One region of the Pseudomonas vranovensis genome, then DNA from elsewhere that is predicted to be linked to it. Evidence: predicted binding sites of a transcription regulator. Region 1 holds the regulator's gene; the other holds the start of a gene.
What was found. Region 1 encodes sigma-54, which starts transcription at its own class of promoters, with help from an activator protein. Its sites were predicted from a motif close to ANTGGCATNNANNTTGCTNT; they were not measured.

Region 1 (3,207 bases):
CAACAACCCGGCGGGCAGGTTGTCGATACAGTAGTAGCCGTTGTCCTCAAGGACAGCGAGGGCAGTACTCTTGCCGGAGCCAGACCGGCCGCTGACGATGATCAAGCGCATATATCAATGCTCGTTCTGTGCGTCCAGTACGACCTGGTACAGGGCTTCGCTGCTGTTGGCGGCGCGTAGCCGGTCACGTACGTCCTTGCGGTCGAGCATGCTTGCGATCTGGCGCAGCAATTCCAGGTGCGCATCGGTAGCCGCCTCCGGAACCAGCAGGACAAACAGCAAGTCGACTGGCGCGCCATCAATGGCGTCGTAGTCGATCGGTGCTTCCAGGTGTATCAGGGCGCTGATAGGCGATGAGCAGCCTTTGAGGCGGCAGTGTGGAATGGCAATGCCATTGCCAAACCCGGTTGACCCGAGTTTCTCCCGGGCAAACAGGCTTTCAAATACGTCCTGCATCTCCAGGTCGGCAACTTCCCGGTCGATCAGGGTGGCGATTTCCTGGAGGACGCGCTTTTTACTGCCGCCCGGCACGTTCACAAGGGAACGGCCGGGGGTCAGGATGGTTTCAAGTCGGATCATGGATGAGGGGGATCAGCGGGCCGCTGCACCTTGCAGCAGGCTTTGCTGTTTTTCCTTGTGTTTTTTCAGTTGGCGGTCGAGCTTGTCAGTCAAGGCATCGATCGCTGCATACATGTCTGTGTGTTCGGCATTTGCAACAACTTCGCCGCCGGGAATAAACAGCGTTGCTTCGATTTTCTGCTGCAGCTTCTCGACCTTCATGATTACCGTCACATTGGTAATCTTGTCGAAGTGCCCCTCCAGTCGCTTCAGTTTCTGTTCGACATACTCACGCAGGGGCTGAGTGACTTCTACATGCTGTCCACTGATATTGACTTGCATACAGCTTCTCCTTTGTTGCCGGTGCATAAGAGGCAGGTGTTGCGCCTGCCACTGAACTGCGATGGCACACCTCAGGGGCCGTTACATCAATCGCTTGCGCTCGCTCGACGGTGCAATGCCGAGGGACTCGCGGTACTTGGCGACGGTGCGACGGGCTACCTGGATGCCTTGTGCCTCCAGTAAACCAGCGATCTTGCTGTCACTCAATGGCTTTTTCTGATTTTCAGCTGCAACCAGTTTTTTGATGATCGCGCGGATGGCTGTGGACGAGCATTCGCCGCCTTCGGAGGTACTCACGTGGCTGGAGAAAAAGTACTTCAGCTCGTAAATGCCCCGTGGGGTATGCATGTATTTCTGGGTGGTTACCCGGGAAATCGTCGACTCGTGCATGCCTACCGCTTCGGCGATGTCGTGCAGCACCAGCGGCTTCATCGCTTCGTCGCCGTGGTCGAGAAAGCCCCGTTGATGCTCGACGATCTGGGTGGCGACCTTCATCAGGGTCTCGTTGCGGCTCTGCAGGCTCTTGATGAACCAGCGGGCTTCCTGCAACTGATTGCGCATGAAGGTGTTGTCGGCACTGGTGTCGGCGCGACGGACGAAGCCTGCGTACTGCGGGTTGACCCGCAGGCGCGGGACGGCTTCCTGGTTCAGCTCGACCAGCCAGCGTTCGTTGTCCTTGCGTACGATCACGTCCGGGACAACGTACTCGGGCTCGCTGGACTCGATCTGCGAACCGGGGCGCGGGTTGAGGCTCTGGACCAGTTCGATCACCTGGCGCAACTCGTCTTCCTTGAGCTTCATGCGGCGCATCAGCTGGCTGTAGTCGCGGCTGCCGAGCAGGTCGATATAGTCGCTGACCAGGCGCTGCGCCTCGGCCATCCACGGCGTCGTGGCAGGCAGTTGGCGCAGTTGCAACAGCAGGCATTCGCCGAGGTTGCGCGCGCCGATGCCGGCGGGCTCGAATTGCTGGATGCGATGCAGTACGGCCTCGACTTCATCGAGCTCGATATCCAGCTCGGGATCGAAGGATTCGCAGACTTCTTCGAGTGTCTCGTCCAGGTAGCCCTGGTTGTTGATGCAGTCGATCAGCGTCACGGCGATCAACCGGTCGGTGTCGGACATCGGCGCCAGGTTCAACTGCCAGAGCAGGTGGCTCTGCAGGCTTTCACCGACCGAAGTACGGGTGGTGAAGTCCCACTCGTCATCGTCATTGCTGGGCAGGCTGCTGGCGCTGGTCTGGTAGATGTCTTCCCAGGCCGTGTCGACTGGCAGTTCATTGGGGATGCGCTCGCTCCACTCGCCCTCTTCGAGGTTGTCCACTGTTTGCGTGGTTTCCTGGAAGCTGGTGTCCTGGGTTTCGGCGACAGGCTTGCTTTCGGCGTTATCGGCCATCGGGTCGCTGTTGTCGAAATCGTCGCCTTCTTCCTGGCGTTCGAGCATCGGGTTCGACTCCAGCGCTTCCTGGATCTCCTGCTGGAGATCAAGGGTAGATAGCTGGAGCAGACGGATGGCCTGTTGCAACTGCGGGGTCATCGTCAGTTGCTGGCCCATTCTTAGGACGAGCGATGGTTTCATGGCAGGGGCTTAACACCTTATTTGCCGGCGCACATGCGCCATCCACTACAAGGGCACCGAAGCGCCAACTTTAAGCAAATTATATGCCTGAAGTTGAAGCGTTTGCCTAGGGTGCGGTAACAAATATGCCGCATTTCGCCGGTTCAGCGGCCCATGGCAAACGCTGTGCTGCTTCGAACTTACAAGCGGAACTCGTGGCCCAGGTAGACCTCTTTAACCAGATCGTTGGCCAGGATGGTCTGCGCATCGCCTTCGGCGATCAGTTGGCCATCATTGACGATGTAGGCGGTTTCGCAGATATCCAGAGTTTCCCGAACGTTATGGTCGGTGATCAGCACGCCAATGCCTTTGGCCTTGAGGTGGTGGATGATCTGCTTGATGTCGCCGACCGAAATCGGGTCGACACCGGCAAAGGGTTCGTCGAGCAGGATGAACTTCGGGGCCGTGGCCAGTGCCCGGGCGATTTCCACGCGTCGCCGCTCGCCCCCGGAAAGGCTCATGCCGAGGTTGTCGCGAATATGGCTGATGTGGAATTCCTGCAGCAGGCTTTCCAGCTCCTTGCGGCGTCCGGCGGCATCGAGCTCCTTGCGGGTTTCGAGGATCGCCATGATGTTGTCGGCCACCGACAGCTTGCGAAAGATCGATGCCTCCTGGGGCAGGTAGCCGATGCCGGCACGGGCACGCCCGTGCATCGGCTGGTGGCTGACATCCAGGTCGTCGATCAGGACGCGT
Region 2 (3,207 bases), 700 kb from region 1:
TCGGCATTGAGCAGGATGGTGGCAGTGGTCAGGTTGTCCAGTAGCAGTCGGTGCAGGGCATCGCTGATGGTCATGGCGCGTCGGTGACCTCTTTTGGTGATCTGCGGTTACAAGGAAAATGCAAAAATTAAACCAAAGCTCCGAAAAGAAGCGTAATCCCCTGAAATGGGGCCATGGCTGCGCAGGAAATCACTGATTTGCCTGGTATTGGCAGAAAATTGAACCAAATTGGGGTGTTTTCAGATTGGGCGCATCCCCTTATGCACCACTATAGAGCACTGTAGTTTTCGCGGGGCAAGCCTGCCGCTACCTGGCGACTGCTGCGCAGTCGATCGCAGCCTCGTTTCTCGGCAGCGGCTACGCATTGCAAGTTGAGCCTGGCCGCGAGGCGGTTTTGAAGGCAAAAAAAAGGCCTCCCGATGGGAGGCCTCTCTACGTCACGTCACGAAATCAGCAGCTGTAGTACAGCTCGTATTCCAGTGGGTGTACGAAGGTGCGGACCTTGATTTCTTCTTCGCTCTTCAGCGCGATGTAGGCATCGATGAAGTCGTCGGAGAACACGCCGCCCTTGGTCAGGAACGCACGGCCCTTGTCCAGCTCTTCCAGGGCTTCTTTCAGGCTGCCACACACCTGTGGGATTTCCTTGGCCTCTTCAGGCGGCAGGTCGTACAGGTTCTTGTCGGCGGCATCGCCTGGGTGGATCTTGTTCTGGATACCGTCCAGGCCGGCCATCATCAGTGCAGCGAAGCACAGGTATGGGTTGGCCGCCGGGTCCGGGAAGCGCGCTTCGATACGGCGGGCTTTCGGGCTGGAAACGTAAGGAATACGGATCGAGGCGGAACGGTTGCGCGCCGAGTAGGCCAGCATGACCGGGGCTTCGAAGCCAGGTACCAGACGCTTGTAGGAGTTGGTAGCCGGGTTGGTGAAGCCGTTCAGGGCCTTACCGTGCTTGATGATGCCGCCGATGAAGTACAGGGCGGTGTCGGACAGGCCGGCATAGCCTTCGCCGGAGAAGGTGTTCTTGCCATCTTTGGAGATGGACATGTGTACGTGCATGCCCGAGCCGTTGTCGCCGTACAGTGGCTTAGGCATGAAGGTAGCGGTGCGGCCGTAGGCGTCGGCAACGTTGTGTACGCAGTACTTGAGGGTCTGAACTTCGTCAGCCTTCTTCACCAGGGTGTTGAATTGCACGCCGATTTCGTTCTGGCCGGCAGTGGCAACTTCGTGGTGGTGTACTTCGATGACCAGGCCCATTTCTTCCATGGCATTACACATGGCAGTACGGATTTCGTGGTCGTGGTCGAACGGAGGTACTGGGAAGTAGCCGCCTTTGACGCCTGGGCGGTGGCCTTTGTTGCCGCCTTCGACGTCCTGGTCGGACATCCATGAACCTTGCTCGGAGTAGATCTTGAACATCGAGCCGGAGATGTCGGACTTGAACTTCACTTCGTCGAAGATGAAGAACTCGGGCTCTGGACCGACGAAGACGGTGTCACCGATACCGGTGGTCTTCAGGTACTCTTCGGCGCGGCGGGCGATGGCGCGTGGGTCGCGGTCGTAGCCTTGCATGGTCGAAGGTTCGATGATGTCGCAGACCAGAATCAGGGTCGGCTCTTCGGTGAACGGGTCCAGAACGGCGGAGGAGTCGTCCGGCATCAGGATCATGTCGGAAGCTTCGATGCCTTTCCAGCCGGCAATGGAGGAACCGTCGAACATCTTGCCGGCTTCGAAGAAGTCTTCGTCCAGGGCATCACGCGACGGCATGGTCACGTGATGTTGAATGCCTTTGGTGTCCGTGAAGCGCAGATCAATCCATTTAACGTCATGATCTTTGATGAGTTGAACCGACTTCGACATAGTGTCCTCCGGGGTGGGGTAGAGCTTGCCTGTGCAGCCCTTGAATTTGGGTGATGCCGGGCGCGAATAGTCGGCCAAGGCAACCTGCCTCACAAGGGAGCAAATTGCATGCCAGTGCCCCGGTTTGGAATTTTTGCCCCATTCCTATGCGTTTCAGGGGCAATGAGCCGAAATGTCAGACAATTTATGCACCCTTAGGAGGCGTAAATGAGGTTGTAGGCACCAATTTGGTGCAGCGTAAACCTTCTGTACATTAATTGGTTAAACCTTGAGCAATTTCCGCTATAATCCGCGCCCCACTTTTTTAGTCGGCATTGCGCGCGCTGTTTTCAATGAAACTAATCGTAAAAGTCTTCCCAGAGATCACCATCAAGAGCCGCCCGGTTCGCAAGCGCTTCATCCGTCAACTGGGCCGCAACATCCGTACCGTGCTCAAGGACCTCGATCCTGCGCTCGCGGTTGACGGTGTCTGGGACAACCTCGAGGTGGTCACCCGCATCGAGGACGAGAAAGTCCTGCGCGAGATGATCGAGCGTCTGACCTGCATGCCGGGCATCGCCCACTTCCTGCAGGTCGACGAGTACCCGCTGGGCGACTTCGACGATATCGTCGCCAAGTGCAAGACCCACTTCGGTCACCTGCTGCCCGGCAAGCGCTTTGCGGTGCGTTGCAAGCGCGGCGGTCACCACGACTTCACCTCGATGGATGTCGACCGTTATGTCGGCAGCCAGCTGCGCCAGCAGTGCGGCGCCGCCGGTATCGACCTGCGCACCCCAGAGGTCGAGGTACGCATCGAGGTACGTGACAAGCTGCTGTATGTGATCCACAACCAGCACAAGGGCATCGGCGGCTACCCGCTGGGCACGCTGGAGCAGACCCTGGTGCTGATGTCCGGTGGTTTCGACTCCACCGTGGCGGCCTACCAGATGATGCGTCGCGGCCTGATGACCCACTTCTGCTTCTTCAACCTTGGCGGCCGTGCCCACGAACTGGGCGTGATGGAAGTCGCCCACTTCCTGTGGAAGAAATACGGCAGTAGCCAGCGCGTGCTGTTCGTCAGCGTGCCCTTTGAAGAAGTAGTGGGCGAGATTCTCGGCAAGGTCGACAACAGCTACATGGGCGTGACCCTGAAGCGCATGATGCTGCGCGCTGCGACCAATATCGCCGACCGCCTGGAGATCGACGCCCTGGTAACCGGCGAGGCGATCTCCCAGGTGTCCAGCCAGACCCTGCCGAACCTGGCGGTGATCGACTCGGCCACCGAGAAGCTGGTACTGCGTCCGCTGCTGGCCAGCCACAAGCAGGACATCATCGACCAGGCCAACGAGATCGGTACCGCCGAGTTCGCCA

Region 2: glnA (glutamate--ammonia ligase) is a predicted target of sigma-54. The motif match lies at 1,954-1,973, and genes of this name have one in related genera.

The regions. Positions count from the first base shown of each region.
Region 1 is NZ_CP159259.1:3,815,154-3,818,360, reverse strand. It holds gene rapZ (RNase adapter RapZ) at 1-111, opposite strand, end outside; gene ptsN (PTS IIA-like nitrogen regulatory protein PtsN) at 115-579, opposite strand; gene raiA (ribosome-associated translation inhibitor RaiA) at 592-900, opposite strand; gene ABVN19_RS17800 (RNA polymerase factor sigma-54) at 982-2,475, opposite strand; gene lptB (LPS export ABC transporter ATP-binding protein) at 2,655-3,207, opposite strand, start outside.
Region 2 is NZ_CP159259.1:4,515,165-4,518,371, reverse strand. It holds gene glnL (nitrogen regulation protein NR(II)) at 1-74, opposite strand, end outside; gene glnA (glutamate--ammonia ligase) at 451-1,857, opposite strand; gene thiI (tRNA uracil 4-sulfurtransferase ThiI) at 2,190-3,207, shown strand, end outside.